One region of the Streptomyces sp. NPDC020965 genome, then DNA from elsewhere that is predicted to be linked to it. Evidence: predicted binding sites of a transcription regulator. Region 1 holds the regulator's gene; each other region holds the start of a gene.
The links. The regulator HrcA, encoded in region 1, represses chaperone genes, less so after heat shock. The targets are predictions, from matches to a motif close to TTNGCACTCNGNNNNNCNGAGTGCNAA.

Region 1 (5,221 bases):
CGCGACAGGATGTGCTGCCAGGCCGCGCCCGTGTTCTCCGGCCAGCCGAGCGCCTCACAGACCCCCGTCTTCCAGTCCCGGCCGCGCGGGACCGTCGGCCACGCGGGGATGGCGAGCGATGACGGCTTCACCGCCTCCCAGACGTCGATGAAGGGATGGCCCGTCACCAGGACGTACGGATCGGTCACCGAGGCCGCGATCCGGGACTCCTTCGAGCCCGGGACCAGATGGTCCACCAGCACCCCGAGGCGGGCGTCCGGCCCCGGCGAGAACTCCGCGACGATGGCGGGCAGATCGTCGATCCCCTCCAGATACTCGACCACCACCCCCTCGATCCGCAGGTCGTCGCCCCAGACCCGCTCCACCAGTTCGGCGTCGTGGCGGCCCTCCACATAGATGCGGCCCGCGCGCGCCACCCGCGCCCGTGCGCCCGGGACCGCGACGGATCCGGAAGCGGTACGGGACCGGGCACCGGGGGAGCGGCCGGCCGCCGCGGCCGACGGGCGGACCAGGGTCACCACCACGCCCTCCAACAGGAAGCCCCTCGGGTCCAGCGGGAAGACCCGGTGCTTGCCGAAACGGTCCTCCAGGGTCACCGTGCCCGCCTCGCAGCCGATCACGGCGCCGCAGAAGCCCGTGCTGACCTCCTCCACGACCAGATCGGGGTCGGCGGGGACCTCGGGAGCCGGAGTCGACCGCTTCCAGGGCGGCGTCAGATCAGGGCTGTCGTATCTGCTGCGCATGGGCTCATTCTGCCGCCACGCCCCCAACGGGAGCCCCTGAGGAAACCGACAGGCCCCGAGGCGCCCCTCGCGCCCACGGAACCCGCCAAGCCCCGCCAAGCCCCACCAAGCACCGAGCGCCCCTCGCGCCCCGAAGACCCCTCGCCTCCCGAACACCCGCCCGTGGCCCTACCGGCGAGCCGGCCCGCCCCCCCCACCACCGCCGTCACGACCCCCCGAACCGCCGCGCCAGCGCGTCCCGCTGGGCCCGTACGAAGGTGGCGTCCACCACCGCGCCGTGCCCCGGCACATACAGCGCGTCCTCCCCGCCGATGGCCAGCAGCCGGTCCAGCGCGGCCGGCCAGCGCGCGCCGACCGCGTCCGGCCCCGCCTGCGGTTCGCCGGACTCCTCCACCAGATCGCCGCAGAACACCACCGCGGGGCTCCCCGCCACCGGGGGCACCAGGGCCGCCAGATCGTGTCCCGTATGGCCGGGGCCGACCGAGACCAGCAGCACCCGGCGGCCGCCCCCCAGCTCCACCGTCAGCTCGCCGGAGACCGTCCGGCCCGGCACCACCAGCCGCGCGGTCGCCGCCGCCGCGTCGGCCGCGGCCACCCCGTGCCGTACGGCGTCGGCCCGCAGCACCTCGCGCTCCCGCGTCAGTAGCGCGTCGACGCCCAGCGCCCCGTACACCGGCGTGCCGTCGAAGGCTGCCGTCCCCAGCACATGGTCGAAATGGGGGTGGCTCAGTGCGATATGCGTCACCCGGCCGCCGTTGAGCAGGGCCTCCGCCTGGGTCCGGAGTTCGGCGCCCTCGTGGAGGGTCGAGCCGGTGTCGTAGAGGAGGGCGCCCTCCGTGCCGACGATCAATCCACTGGTCGCGTCCCACCCCGGCAGTCGGCGGCGGCCCACTCCGGCGGCCAACCGCTCCCAGCCGAGGTCTTCCCAAGCGACATCCATAGCGGCGACGCTACTGGCACGACCAGCGAGGGCGCGCGGTAGGGTGGCCGGTCGCCCTTGCTACGGCCGTACCTCACGGCCGTACACTGGCACGGGGAAATCCTGGCACTCGAACCTTCTGAGTGCCAGGGAGCCCCCGGCGAACGACCAACGGAACCCGACCGACGAACCACCGAGAGACCGAGCTGGAGGTGTGCGCGATGCTCAGCGAACGCAGACTCGAAGTGTTGCGCGCCATCGTCCAGGACTATGTCGGCACCGAGGAGCCAGTCGGCTCCAAGGCGCTCACCGAGCGTCACCGCCTGGGCGTCTCCCCGGCCACGGTGCGCAACGACATGGCGGTGCTGGAGGAGGAGGGGTTTATCGCCCAGCCCCACACCAGTGCCGGGCGCATCCCGACGGACAAGGGATACCGCCTCTTCGTCGACAAGCTGGCCGGGGTCAAGCCCTTGTCCTCGGCCGAGCGGCGCGCCATTCAGAGCTTCCTCGACGGTGCCGTGGACCTCGACGACGTCGTCGGGCGTACGGTCAGGCTGCTGGCGCAGCTCACCCGGCAGGTCGCCGTCGTCCAGTACCCCTCGCTCACCCGGTCCACGGTCCGGCATGTGGAGCTGCTCTCGCTGGCGCCCGCCCGACTGATGCTCGTACTGATCACGGACACCGGCCGGGTCGAACAGCGCATGATCGACTGCCCGGCGCCGTTCGGTGACACCTCGCTAGCGGATCTGCGGGCGCGGCTCAACAGCCGGGTCGTCGGACGCCGGTTCGCGGATGTGCCGCAGTTGGTGCAGGACCTTCCCGAGTCCTTCGAGCCGGAGGACCGGGGGCCCGTCTCCACCGTGCTCTCCACTCTGCTGGAGACCCTGGTCGAGGAGACCGAGGAGCGGCTGGTGATCGGCGGCACCGCCAATCTCACCCGCTTCGGACATGACTTCCCCCTGACGATCAGGCCGGTGCTGGAGGCGCTGGAAGAGCATGTGGTGCTGCTCAAACTCCTCGGCGAGGCGAAGGAATTGGGCGGGATGGGCATGACCGTCCGGATCGGTCATGAGAATGCCCATGAGGGCCTCAACTCAACGTCCGTGGTCGCCGTCGGCTACGGTTCGGGCGACGAGGCAGTCGCCAAACTCGGCGTGGTCGGACCGACCCGCATGGACTACCCCGGAACGATGGGAGCGGTACGCGCAGTGGCACGTTACGTCGGACAGATCCTGGCGGAGTCGTAAGTGGCCACGGACTATTACGCCGTGCTCGGCGTACGCCGCGACGCGTCCCAGGACGAGATCAAGAAGGCATTCCGACGGCTCGCGCGCGAGCTGCACCCGGATGTGAATCCTGATCCGAAGACGCAGGAGCGCTTCAAGGAGATCAACGCCGCCTACGAGGTGTTGTCGGACCCGCAGAAGAAGCAGGTCTACGACCTCGGCGGGGATCCGCTCTCGCAGGCCGGTGGTGGTGCGGGCGGCTTCGGAGCCGGAAACTTCGGGAATTTCTCGGACATCATGGACGCGTTCTTCGGGACGGCGTCGCAGCGGGGGCCGAGGTCGCGTACGCGGCGCGGCCAGGACGCGATGATTCGCCTGGAGATCAATCTCAACGAGGCCGCCTTCGGTACGACCAAGGAGATCCAGGTCGACACCGCCGTCGTCTGCACCACGTGCAGCGGCGAGGGCGCGGCCCCCGGCACCTCGGCGCAGACCTGTGACATGTGCCGTGGCCGCGGTGAGGTCTCGCAGGTGACGCGGTCCTTCCTGGGCCAGGTCATGACCTCGCGGCCGTGTCCGCAGTGCCAGGGCTTCGGGACCGTCGTGCCCACGCCGTGTCCGGAGTGCGCGGGTGACGGCCGGGTGCGTTCGCGCCGGACCCTGACCGTGAAGATCCCGGCCGGTGTCGACAACGGCACGCGGATCCAGCTCGCGGGCGAGGGCGAGGTCGGCCCCGGTGGCGGCCCGGCCGGCGATCTGTACGTCGAGATACACGAACTACCGCACTCGGTGTTCCAGCGGCGCGGCGACGATCTGCACTGCACGGTGACCATTCCGATGACGGCGGCCGCCCTCGGTACGCAAGTGCCGCTGGAGACGCTCGACGGCGTGGAGGAGGTCGACATCCGGCCCGGTACCCAGTCGGGTCAGTCGATTCCGCTGCACGGGCGGGGCGTGACGCATCTGCGGGGCGGCGGTCGCGGTGACCTCATCGTGCACGTCGAGGTGATGACACCGACAAAGCTGGACGCGGAGCAGGAGCGGGTGCTGCGGGAGCTGTCGAAGCTGCGGGGTGAGGAGCGGCCCCTGGGCCAGTTCCAGCCCGGTCAGCAGGGACTGTTCTCCCGGCTGAAGGACGCGTTCAACGGCCGTTAGGGTTCCGGGCCGGGCCCCAGTGGCCCGGCCCGCGACCCGTACCGCGGTTCCGCGAAGGCGCCCCGCAGGGGGTGGCGCGGACCAGCGGGCGCGAGGCGGCAGCGCCCGGCGAAAGGCCGGTACGCCCGATTCGGTGGGGCGGGAGCGGCATGGCACGATGCAAGCATGTCCTCCGCACTGACCGATCTCTGCCGGTATCCGATCGTGCAGGCCCCCATGGCGGGCGGCGCCTCGTGCCCCGGTCTTGCCGCCGCCGTCTCCGACGCGGGCGGGCTCGGCTTCCTCGCCGCCGGGTACAAGACCGCGGACGGCATGTACCAGGAGATCAACCAGATCCGGCGACTGACCCCCCGACCCTTCGGGGTCAATCTCTTCATGCCGCAGCCCAGGACCGTCGACCCGGGCGCCGTGGACGTCTACCGGCATCAGCTCGCCGGTGAGACCAGTTGGTACGAGACCCCGCTCGGTGACGCCGACTGCGGTTCCGACGACGGCTACGAGGCCAAGCTCGCCATCCTCCGCGACGATCCCGTGCCCGTCGTCTCCTTCACCTTCGGCTGCCCGACCGCCGCCGTGCTCTCCGCCTTCGCCGAGGCCGGTACCTTCACCGTCGTCACCGTCACCACGCCCGAGGAGGCCCGGGCCGCCGAGCGAGCCGGTGCCGACGCGCTGTGCGTGCAGGGCGTCGAGGCCGGCGGCCACCAGGGCACCCACCGGGACGATCCCGCCACCGACGGCGCCGGGATCGGCCTGCTCGCCCTCGTCGCGCTGATCCGCGAGACCGTGGAGCTCCCCCTCATCGCCACCGGTGGTCTGATGCGCGGCACCCAGATCGCCGCCGTCCGCGCGGCCGGGGCCGATGCGGCACAGCTTGGCACCGCGTTCCTCGTCTGCCCCGAGTCCGGCGCCCACAGCCTGCACAAACAGGCCATGACCAACCCGCTGTTCGCCCGGACCGAACTCACCCGCGCCTTCTCCGGCCGGCCCGCCCGCGGCCTGGTCAACCGCTTCATGCGCGAGCACGGCCCCTACGCCCCGGCCGCCTATCCCCAGGTGCACCATCTGACCAGCGGACTGCGCAAGGCCGCCGCCAAGGCCGGTGACGCCCAGGGCATGTCCCTGTGGGCCGGGCAGGGCCACCGGATGGCCCGGGAGATGCCGGCCGGGCGGCTCGTCGA
Region 2 (5,221 bases), on a different contig from region 1:
GGCGAGTCGCTGCCACCGGTCTTCACCACGGTGCCGGTCACGGAGCGAGTCGTCTTCCTGACCATCGACGACGGCACGGAGAAGGACCCCGAGCTGCTCCGCATGATGTCCGAACTTCAGATCCCGTACAGCGCCTTCCTCAGCGACTACGTGATCAACGACAACTACGGGTACTTCCGCGAGATGCGGGACCGGGGCGTCGCGCTCCACAACCACACTCTCAACCACCGCTACATGCCCGGCCTCTCGTACACCGCGCAGAAGCGGGAGATCTGCGGCCAGCAGGACAAGCTCCATAAGCTGTACGGGAAACGCCCTCCGATCTTCCGCCCGCCGTACGGCAACTACAACGACGACACGCTGCGCGCCGCCCAGGCATGCGGTGTCAAAGCGGTGCCGCTGTGGGCCGCCGAGGCGTTCCCCGACCGCATGGAGTGGCGGGAATGGGACCGGGACCTGCACCCCGGCGACATCATCCTCACGCACTTCCGGGGGCCCGGGGACTGGGAGGGCACCATGCCCGACATGATCCGGCAGGTCATGAAGACCGTGACGGACAAGGGGTACGCGGTGGCGAGGCTGGAAGACTACGTATGAGCCGAGCGCGCCGGCCGTCGGCTCCGTGGGCGGCACCGCTCGCGGTCGTGGCCGGTGCGCTGCTCGTCTGCGCCGGGTGCGTGCCGTCGTCCGCGGTGGTCGCCGAGAACCCGGTGGCGCGGCTCGGCCGCAAGGCCGCCCCCCGGCACGATCCGGTACGGGAAGGCTGGGGAGCCCCGGGGCGACACCCGTCGGGCGCCCACTCGGGCACCTGCTCGGGCGCCCCGAGCGCCTCCGGAGCCCCAAGCGCCTCCGGAGCCCCAAGCGCCTCCGGGGCGGCTAGAACCTCCGGAGCCCCGAGCACCTCCGGAGCGGTCAGAACCTCCGGCGCCCCGGGAACCTCCGGAGCGGTCAGAACCTCCGGGGTGTCGAGAGTCCCTGGAGTGCCGGGGGTCTTGGGAGCCCCGGGGGCGGTGCCCGGGGCCTCAGGTGCCCCCGCCGCGCGCCGTCCGTCCGCCTTTGCGCCGGATGCCGCGCTTCCGCGCCGTGGCGGGTTCCGGCCGGGCCCGTACGGGCTCCGCTCCCGTTCGTACGGGCTCCGGGTGCCGGGCCCCGGTCTCGTGGAACCGGCCGCGCGGCTGCTGGAGCGGATCCGCCGCGGCGCCGGGGCGGCGCGCTGAGTGCCCTCAGATGGCAGCCCCGGGCGGACGGCGTATCCACGCCATACGGGCACTGAATTGGCACTCCGCTTGACCGAGTGCTAATCGCGGTCATAGTCTCGGGTCTGGCACTCCCCACTGGAGAGTGCCAATACAGCGACAGGCAGGTCCGGCACCCGCGACGACGGATCGACCTGGTCGCCACCCCAGACAGTTAAGCCCGTGAGATCTCCGAAGGGGGAGGTCGGATCGTGACGACCGCCAGCTCCAAGGTTGCCATCAAGCCGCTCGAGGACCGCATTGTGGTCCAGCCGCTCGACGCCGAGCAGACCACGGCCTCTGGCCTGGTCATCCCGGACACCGCGAAGGAGAAGCCCCAGGAGGGCGTCGTCCTCGCTGTTGGTCCGGGCCGTTTTGAGAACGGCGAGCGCCTGCCGCTCGACGTCCAGACCGGTGACGTTGTGCTCTACAGCAAGTACGGCGGCACCGAGGTGAAGTACAACGGCGAGGAGTACCTCGTCCTCTCGGCCCGCGACGTGCTCGCGATCATCGAGAAGTAGGTCGGGTTCCCGGGGGCTCGTCCCCCGGAAGCTCCTACCCCGTTTGTTCCTGATCTGCGCCCCCGGCTCCCGCTGACACTCAACAATCGGGCGCTGGGGGCGCATTTCGTCTCAGAAGAGGACTGAAACGCTCCCATGGCGAAGATCCTGAAGTTCGACGAGGACGCCCGTCGCGCCCTTGAGCGCGGCGTCAACAAGCTTGCCGACACGGTCAAGGTGACGATCGGCCCCCGTGGCCGCAATGTCGTCATCGACAAGAAGTTCGGCGCCCCCACCATCACCAACGACGGTGTCACGATCGCCCGCGAGGTCGAGCTCGACGACCCGTACGAGAACCTCGGCGCCCAGCTCGTGAAGGAGGTGGCGACCAAGACCAACGACATCGCGGGTGACGGCACCACCACCGCCACCGTGCTGGCCCAGGCCCTGGTCCGCGAGGGCCTGCGCAACGTCGCAGCCGGCGCCTCCCCGGCCTCCCTGAAGAAGGGAATCGACGCCGCCGTCAAGGCCATCTCCGACGAGCTGCTCGCGACCGCGCGTCCGATCGAGGACAAGTCCGACATCGCCGCCGTCGCCGGTCTCTCCGCCCAGGACCCCCAGGTCGGCGAGCTCATCGGCGAGGCCATGGACAAGGTCGGCAAGGACGGTGTCATCACCGTCGAGGAGTCCAACACCTTCGGCCTGGAGCTCGACTTCACCGAGGGCATGGCCTTCGACAAGGGCTACCTCTCCCCGTACATGGTCAGCGACCAGGAGCGTATGGAGGCCGTCCTTGAGGACCCGTACATCCTGATCAACCAGGGCAAGATCTCCTCGATCCAGGACCTGCTGCCGCTGCTGGAGAAGGTCATCCAGGCGGGTGGCTCCAAGCCGCTGCTGATCATCGCCGAGGATGTCGAGGGCGAGGCGCTCTCCACCCTGGTCGTCAACAAGATCCGTGGCACGTTCAACGCGGTCGCCGTCAAGGCCCCCGGCTTCGGTGACCGTCGCAAGGCGATGCTCCAGGACATGGCCACCCTCACCGGTGCCACCGTCATCGCCGAAGAGGTCGGCCTCAAGCTCGACCAGGCCGGTCTGGACGTACTGGGCAGCGCCCGCCGCGTCACGATCACCAAGGACGACACCACCATCGTCGACGGTGGGGGCAACTCCGCCGACGTCGCGGGCCGGGTCAACCAGATCAAGGCCGAGATCGAGTCCACGGACTCCGACTGGGACCGCGAGAAGCTCCAGGAGCGCCTCGCGAAGCTGGCCGGTGGCGTGTGCGTGATCCGTGTCGGTGCCGCCACCGAGGTGGAGCTGAAGGAGAAGAAGCACCGTCTGGAGGACGCCATCTCCGCGACCCGCGCCGCGGTCGAGGAGGGCATCGTCTCCGGTGGTGGCTCCGCGCTCATCCACGCCTCCAAGGTGCTGGAGGGCAACCTCGGCAAGGAGGGTGACGAGGCCACTGGTGTCGCCGTCGTCCGCCGCGCCGTCGTCGAGCCGCTGCGCTGGATCGCCGAGAACGCCGGCCTGGAGGGCTACGTCATCGTCTCCAAGGTCGCCGAGCTGGGCGTCGGCCAGGGCTACAACGCCGCCACCGCCGAGTACGGCGACCTGGTGAAGGCCGGTCTCATCGACCCGGTCAAGGTCACCCGCTCCGCGCTGGAGAACGCCGCTTCCATCGCCTCCCTGCTGCTCACGACCGAGACCCTGGTCGTCGAGAAGCCGGCCGAGGACGAGGGCGACGCCGGTCACGGTGGCCACGGTCACTCCCACTGACGTCCCAACACGTCAGCGTTACGGACGGGGCGAGTAGGCCCCTCCGGAACCAGTAGGCGCACAGCCGGGCCCGGTGCTCCCGTCGCGGGAGCATCGGGCCCGGTGCTGTCTCGGCACCGCCCTGGCCGCCGACCGCCTGAGCCGCCGACCGCCAGGGGCTTGAGCCGTCAGAAGCCCGAGCCGTGGCCGGGGCCGCTGCCACGCCGGGCCACCGCCGCCGTCCGGTGCGGTCCGGACCGGTGAGATCACGCGGACCGGTCCCGGGCCTCCGCCGACACCGGCTCGGCGAACGGCCGTCCCGTCGCGAACCGCTCCAACTCGTCGAGGGCCAGATCCGCCAGCCGGTGCAGCTCATTGCCGAGCGAGCCCGCGATATGCGGGGTCAGCAGCACCTGGGGGAGCGTGTACAGCGGGGAGTCGGCGGGCGGAACGTCCGGCTCGGTCACATCGAGCACCGCGCGCAGTCGGCCGGAGACCAGTTCCGCCAGCAGCGCCTCCCCGTCGACCAGCGAACCGCGCGAGGTATTGATCAGCGTCGCCCCGTCGGGCATCAGCGACAGACGGCGGGCATCGATCATCCGACGGGTCGCCGGCAGCTCCGGCGCGTGGATCGAGACGATGTCACTGCCACCGCACAGCTCGTCCAGGCCGACGCATACGACACCCAGCGCCTCGGCCTCGGCTTCGGTGACATACGGGTCGTGCAGCAGGACGTGGATGTCGAAGGGGCGCAGCAGACCGATCACCCGGCGCCCGATCCGGGAGGCGCCGACGATCCCCACCGTACGGCGGTAGTTGCCCGCGCCCGCGAGTTCGCCGAGCCAGTCGTGCGGGGCGCGCAGTTCCCCGTACCGGTGGGCCGATTCCCGCACCCGTTTGCCGGCGAAGAGGATGGCGGCGAGCGTGTACTCGGCGACGGGCAGTGCATTGGCGGCGGCGGCGGAGGACACGGCGAGGCCGCGCTCCCAGCAGGCGTCGGTGATGTGGTGTCGGACCGAGCCCGCCGCGTGGACGACCGCCCGCAGCCGGGGCGCGGCCGTGAGGACCTCCGCGCTGAGCGGGGGCGCTCCCCAGCAGGTCAGCAACACATCGGCGGTGGCGAGCGCGGCGGCGACAGGGGGTGTCGGTGTGGCCAGATCATGGGCGATCAGCCAGGGATCGGTACGGGCGAGGGTGGTGAGCCGGTCACGGTGCCGGTCGGTGAGGAGCCGTTCGGCCACGCCGGGGCCCATGGCGAGCAGTACGTCGGGCCGGTGATCGATGTCATGGCGCATGGGATTCCCCTCGGTGGCCGCGGGCCCGGGGCGCTCCCCGGATGCCCTCGCTCGGTTCCTACCCCCGGCCGATGTCACCGACCGCCCGCTTCCCGGCGCCCCGGGCCTTCCGCCCCCACCGGCGGGGGGTGGCCGTTACTGGGGGCCGTACTTCCGGCCCGTCTTGGAGGTCATGCCACCGAGCAGACCGCGCGGCGCCAGCTTCACCAGTCCCATCAGCGCCTTGTACCGAGGATCCGGGACCGAGACCGTCTTCCCGCGTGCCAGATCCGCCAACGCCGTCTCCACCAGCTTGTCCGCGTCCAGCCACATCCAGCCGGGGATGTTGTCCGTGCCCATTCCCGCCCGCTGGTGGAACTCGGTCCGTACGAAACCGGGGCAGAGCGCCATCAGCCGCACCCCCGACCCGGCGAGATCCCGCGCGGCCCCC
Region 3 (5,221 bases), on a different contig from region 1:
TCTTCCGGCTGCACCGCAACGAGACCCGGATCGCCTCGGTCAATGCCAACCCGGAGCCGGTCAAGAAGGGCGCCACGCTCACCGTCACCGGAATCGCGGGCGAGAAGATCGGCAGCACCTGGAAGGCGCTGGGCAAGAAGCCCGTACAGCTCTGGTTCCAGGCGAACGGCAGCACCAAGTGGTCCCGCGTCGACCACGGCACCACCGACACGGTCGGCCGCGCCTCCTTCACCGCCACGGCCGTCAAGGACGGCACCTGGAACATCCGCTACTACGGCAGCTCCACCCGCTTCGACTCCACCGCCAGCGGTGACTACGTCGATGTCCGCTGACCGGTAGGGCACTGGCGCGGGACACGCCGAAGGGCGGCACCCCCGGAGAGGGGGTGCCGCCCTTCGTACGTAACCGGGCTACCGATCCACGAGGGATCAGAAGTCCATGTCACCGCCGGGCATACCACCCGGAGCGGCCGCAGACGCCTTCTCCGGCTTGTCGGCGATGACGGCCTCGGTCGTGAGGAACAGCGCGGCGATCGACGCGGCGTTCTGCAGCGCCGAGCGGGTCACCTTCGCCGGGTCGAGGATGCCCGCGGCGATCATGTCCACGTACTCGCCGGTCGCGGCGTTCAGGCCGTAACCCGGGGTCAGGTTGCGGACCTTCTCGACGACGACGCCACCCTCAAGACCACCGTTGACGGCGATCTGCTTGAGCGGGGCCTCCAGCGCGAGGCGCACGGCGTTGGCGCCAGTGGCCTCGTCACCCGTGAGCTCCAGCTTCTCGAAGACCGACGAAGCCTGCAGCAGCGCCACGCCACCACCGGCGACGATGCCCTCTTCGACGGCCGCCTTCGCGTTGCGAACGGCGTCCTCGATGCGGTGCTTGCGCTCCTTCAGCTCCACCTCGGTCGCGGCGCCGGCCTTGATGACGGCGACGCCACCGGCCAGCTTCGCGAGGCGCTCCTGGAGCTTCTCGCGGTCGTAGTCCGAGTCGGAGTTCTCGATCTCGGCGCGGATCTGGTTGACCCGGCCGGCGACCTGGTCACTGTCACCGGAGCCGTCGACGATCGTGGTCTCGTCCTTGGTGATGACGACCTTGCGGGCGCGGCCCAGCAGGTCCAGGCCGGCGTTCTCAAGCTTGAGACCGACCTCCTCGGAGATGACCGTGCCGCCCGTGAGGATGGCGATGTCGTTGAGCATGGCCTTGCGGCGGTCGCCGAAGCCCGGAGCCTTGACGGCGACGGACTTGAAGGTGCCACGGATCTTGTTCACGACCAGCGTGGACAGGGCCTCGCCCTCAACGTCCTCGGCGATGATCAGCAGGGGCTTGCCCGACTGCATGACCTTCTCCAGCAGCGGAAGGAGGTCCTTCACGTTGCCGATCTTGGAGTTGACGATCAGGATGTACGGGTCGTCCAGGGACGCCTCCATACGCTCCATGTCGGTGGCGAAGTACGCCGAGATGTAGCCCTTGTCGAAGCGCATGCCCTCCGTCAGCTCAAGCTCCAGCCCGAAGGTCTGGGACTCCTCGACGGTGATGACGCCTTCCTTGCCGACCTTGTCCATCGCCTCGGCGATGAGCTCGCCGATCTGGGTGTCAGCGGCGGAGATGGAGGCGGTGGAGGCGATCTGCTCCTTGGTCTCCACGTCCTTGGCCTGCTCGAGCAGGGCACCGGAGACGGCCTCAACGGCCTTCTCGATACCGCGCTTCAGGGCCATGGGGTTGGCGCCGGCCGCTACATTGCGCAGGCCCTCGCGGACGAGCGCCTGGGCGAGGACGGTCGCGGTGGTCGTGCCGTCACCGGCGACGTCGTCCGTCTTCTTGGCGACCTCCTTGACCAGCTCGGCGCCGATCTTCTCGTACGGGTCCTCAAGCTCGATCTCCTTGGCGATGGAAACACCATCGTTGGTGATCGTGGGGGCGCCCCACTTCTTCTCAAGAACGACGTTGCGGCCCTTGGGACCGAGAGTGACCTTGACGGCGTCGGCGAGCTGGTTCATCCCGCGCTCGAGACCGCGCCGTGCCTCCTCGTCGAACGCGATGATCTTTGCCATGTGAAGTGTCCTCCACGGACTGGGTGGGAAGCTCTCGGACCGCGCTGGCGCCCGCGACGGACGGCCTGCCCACCGCGAGGTTCCTAGCCTCGTGCGGTGTGCGGACCTCACCGACCCGGTCCCTTTTTTTGTCACTCTCACCCGGAGAGTGCTAACGCCAATGATTAGCACTCGACCCCTTCGAGTGCAAGCGCCTGGGGAAGAACCGACCCCTCCCGGACCGCCGCCCGCGCCGGGTGGATCCGGCCCGCCCCGCCCGGGTGGACGGCACCTCCACCCGAGGCCACCAGGAGCTCTCCTCTTGATCTTGCCGGGGGGATCGGGCGCGGGTCCGGCCGCTCCCGGGGCGGCCGGACATGCGTATGGGGTCCACATCCCTGGGCGGGATGTGGACCCCATACGGCTGTGCGTGCGCGTCGGTGGCCGATCGCGTCGCAGATGTGGTGGATTCAGACCGCGAGCTTGACCATGTCCGCCTGCGGACCCTTCTGCCCCTGCGAGATCTCGAACTCGACTCGCTGACCCTCCTCCAGGGTGCGGTACCCATCCATCTGGATCGCGCTGTAGTGGACGAATACATCCGCACCACCGTCGACCGCGATGAAGCCGTACCCCTTCTCCGCGTTGAACCACTTGACGGTGCCCTGAGCCATGCCTAACTCCCCTATTACTGGCCCTTGCGCAGGACCGCACTTCGCGGACCCGGGTCAGACCTCACCTGCCGCGTTCTCCCCTCCATGAGCGAGGGGGAGGGACTCGAAGGTGTGCGCCGGAACGCGTCGACCGCGGCTGAATGTATCTGCCCAACTGCCCTCTGCAACAGGTCAATCGGACGAGAATTCCCGGCACAAGCGAACGGGTAATTGAGGGGAATTCAATAAATTCCGGGGCAAGTCGGGCCCGACAAAGGAGACTTATGAGACAAATCCACGGAGCACATTGGCTGCTTCTCATCGGGCGCGGGCGCATTCTCATATGCGGGGCGCCGGGAGCAGCGGTGGGGCGTTCCCCAACTGTAGCGTGCTCAACCCTACAGAATTGCCCCCTCCGTTTGTCTTACCGAGGGGGCAAACGCAGTGACGTTGCGTATGTGGCCGCGGGGCCCGTCCGCGGTGCGGTTCCGGGCCGCCGCGAAGGTCTCCCGGGGGCGGTCCGGACCCCTCGGCCGGGGGCACCGGTCCGGTTCCGGATCGGGCGGTGCGGTGGCCGGTCCGAGCACACCCGACGGGGGGGGTTCGGACCGGCGCACGCGGGCGGTCAGCCTCCGGCGACCGCGGGGATGATCGAGATCCCCGCGCCGTCCGGCGTCGCCGTCGCCAGGCCCTGCTCGAAGCGGACGTCGTCGTCGTTGACGTAGACGTTCACGAAGCGGCGCAGCTTGCCCTCGTCGTCCAGGACGCGCGCGGCGATCCCCGCGTGGTTCTTCTCCAGGTCCGTGATCACCTCGGAGAGGGTCGTCCCCTCCGCCTGGACCTCGGCCTTGCCACCGGTGTAGGTGCGCAGAATGGTGGGGATACGGACGTTGACGCTCATTCTCGGGTCTCCCAGGGGTCTCGGTCGGCGAGGTGTGGCCGGATGTCGGCCGGAGGACGTTCGGCGAGCACGTTCAGCCAGGACGTGCGGCCGGGGGGCTGCCCCCGGCCAGGATCCCGGCCGGGGGCTCCGACCGGGGTCCTGGCGGAGGGGCTCAGCCGGACAGGCCGGCCGCGCGGAAGGCGTCCAGGCTCGCGGGGATGGTCGCGGTGGGACCCGTCGTCGGGGCGACCGCGTCCAGGGTCTTCAGTCCGTCGCCGGTGTTGAGGACGACCGTGGTGAGCGTCGGGTCGAGCAGACCGGCCTCGATCAGCTTCCGGGTCACACCGACGGTCACACCGCCCGCGGTCTCCGCGAAGATGCCCTCGGTGCGGGCCAGCAGCTTGATCGCGTCCACGATCTCCGCGTCGGTGACGTCCTCGACCGCGCCGCTGGTGCGGCGGGCGATGTCCAGGACGTACGGGCCGTCGGCGGGGTTGCCGATCGCCAGCGATTTGGCGATGGTGTCCGGCTTCACCGGCCGTACGACGTCGTGGCCGGCCTTGAAGGCCGCGGAGACCGGCGAGCAGCCCTCCGCCTGGGCGCCGAAGATCCGGTACGGCTTGTCCTCGACCAGACCGAGCTTGATCAGCTCCTGGAGACCCTTGTCGATCTTGGTGAGCTGTGATCCCGACGCGATGGGGATCACGATCTGGTCCGGCAGCCGCCAGCCGAGCTGCTCGCAGATCTCGAACGCGAGGGTCTTGGAGCCCTCGCCGTAGTACGGGCGGAGATTGACGTTGACGAATCCCCAGCCCTCGCCGAGCGGGTCGCCGATCAGCTCGGAGCAGAACCGGTTCACATCGTCGTAGTTGCCCTCGATGCCGACCAGCTCGCCACCGTAGACGGCGGCCATGACGACCTTGCCCTGCTCCAGGTCGTGCGGGATGAAGACGCAGGAGCGGAAGCCCGCCCTGGCAGCCGCCGCGCCGACCGCGCCGGCGAGGTTGCCGGTGGAGGAGCAGGAGAGGGTGGTGAAGCCGAAGGCGCGCGCCGCCTCGACCGCGATGGCGACGACCCGGTCCTTGAAGGAGTGCGTCGGGTTGCCGGAGTCGTCCTTGATGTACAGGCCACCGGTGACGCCCAGCTCACGGGCGAGGTTGTCGGCCTTGACCAGCTTGGTGAAGCCGGGGTTGAGGCTGGGCTTGTCCGCCACGTCGGCGGGGACGGGCAGCAGCGGGGCGTACCGCCAGATGTTGTCCGGACCGGCCTCGATGCGCTTGCGGAGCCCCTCGGGGTCACCGGTCGGCAGGTCGTAGGCGATTTCCAGCGGTCCGAAACAGGAGGCACAGGCGAAGATCGGGCCGAGGTCGAAACGCTCTCCGCACTCGCGGCACGAGAGTGCGGCGGCGGGTCCGAGGTCGACGGCGGTGGTGCTTACTGAAGTCTGCACAGCCATGGAGGCGAGGCCCTTTCTCCTCATCTTCCTCATGACGCGGTTTCGCCATGAGACGGATTTGGCACCTTCCCGAGCCGGGAGCCTCGCGGCGCTGACACTGATCAGCGACGGAGACCGGCTGGAGGGTTGCCGGGGCTTCAACGGGCCGTTTCCCTCTGCCCCTCTGGATGAGCGGTATTCGATTGTTGAACGAACGCTG

Region 2: groES (co-chaperone GroES) is a predicted target of HrcA. The motif match lies at 1,275-1,301, and genes of this name have one in related genera.
Region 3: groL (chaperonin GroEL) is a predicted target of HrcA. The motif match lies at 2,216-2,242, and genes of this name have one in related genera.

What each region holds. Positions count from the first base shown of each region.
Region 1 is NZ_JBIRRE010000001.1:985,026-990,246, reverse strand. It holds gene ACH4S7_RS04315 (DUF3097 domain-containing protein) at 1-743, opposite strand, end outside; gene ACH4S7_RS04310 (MBL fold metallo-hydrolase) at 949-1,683, opposite strand; gene hrcA (heat-inducible transcriptional repressor HrcA) at 1,884-2,909, shown strand; gene dnaJ (molecular chaperone DnaJ) at 2,910-4,043, shown strand; gene ACH4S7_RS04295 (nitronate monooxygenase) at 4,209-5,221, shown strand, end outside.
Region 2 is NZ_JBIRRE010000002.1:303,195-308,415, forward strand. It holds gene ACH4S7_RS08290 (polysaccharide deacetylase family protein) at 1-597, shown strand, start outside; gene groES (co-chaperone GroES) at 1,448-1,756, shown strand; gene groL (chaperonin GroEL) at 1,892-3,517, shown strand; gene ACH4S7_RS08305 (hydroxyacid dehydrogenase) at 3,763-4,791, opposite strand; gene ACH4S7_RS08310 (SDR family NAD(P)-dependent oxidoreductase) at 4,927-5,221, opposite strand, start outside.
Region 3 is NZ_JBIRRE010000012.1:195,440-200,660, reverse strand. It holds gene ACH4S7_RS30970 (hypothetical protein) at 1-332, shown strand, start outside; gene groL (chaperonin GroEL) at 429-2,051, opposite strand; gene ACH4S7_RS30960 (cold-shock protein) at 2,501-2,704, opposite strand; gene ACH4S7_RS30955 (MoaD/ThiS family protein) at 3,309-3,584, opposite strand; gene thrC (threonine synthase) at 3,739-5,022, opposite strand; SAM riboswitch class I at 5,040-5,196, opposite strand.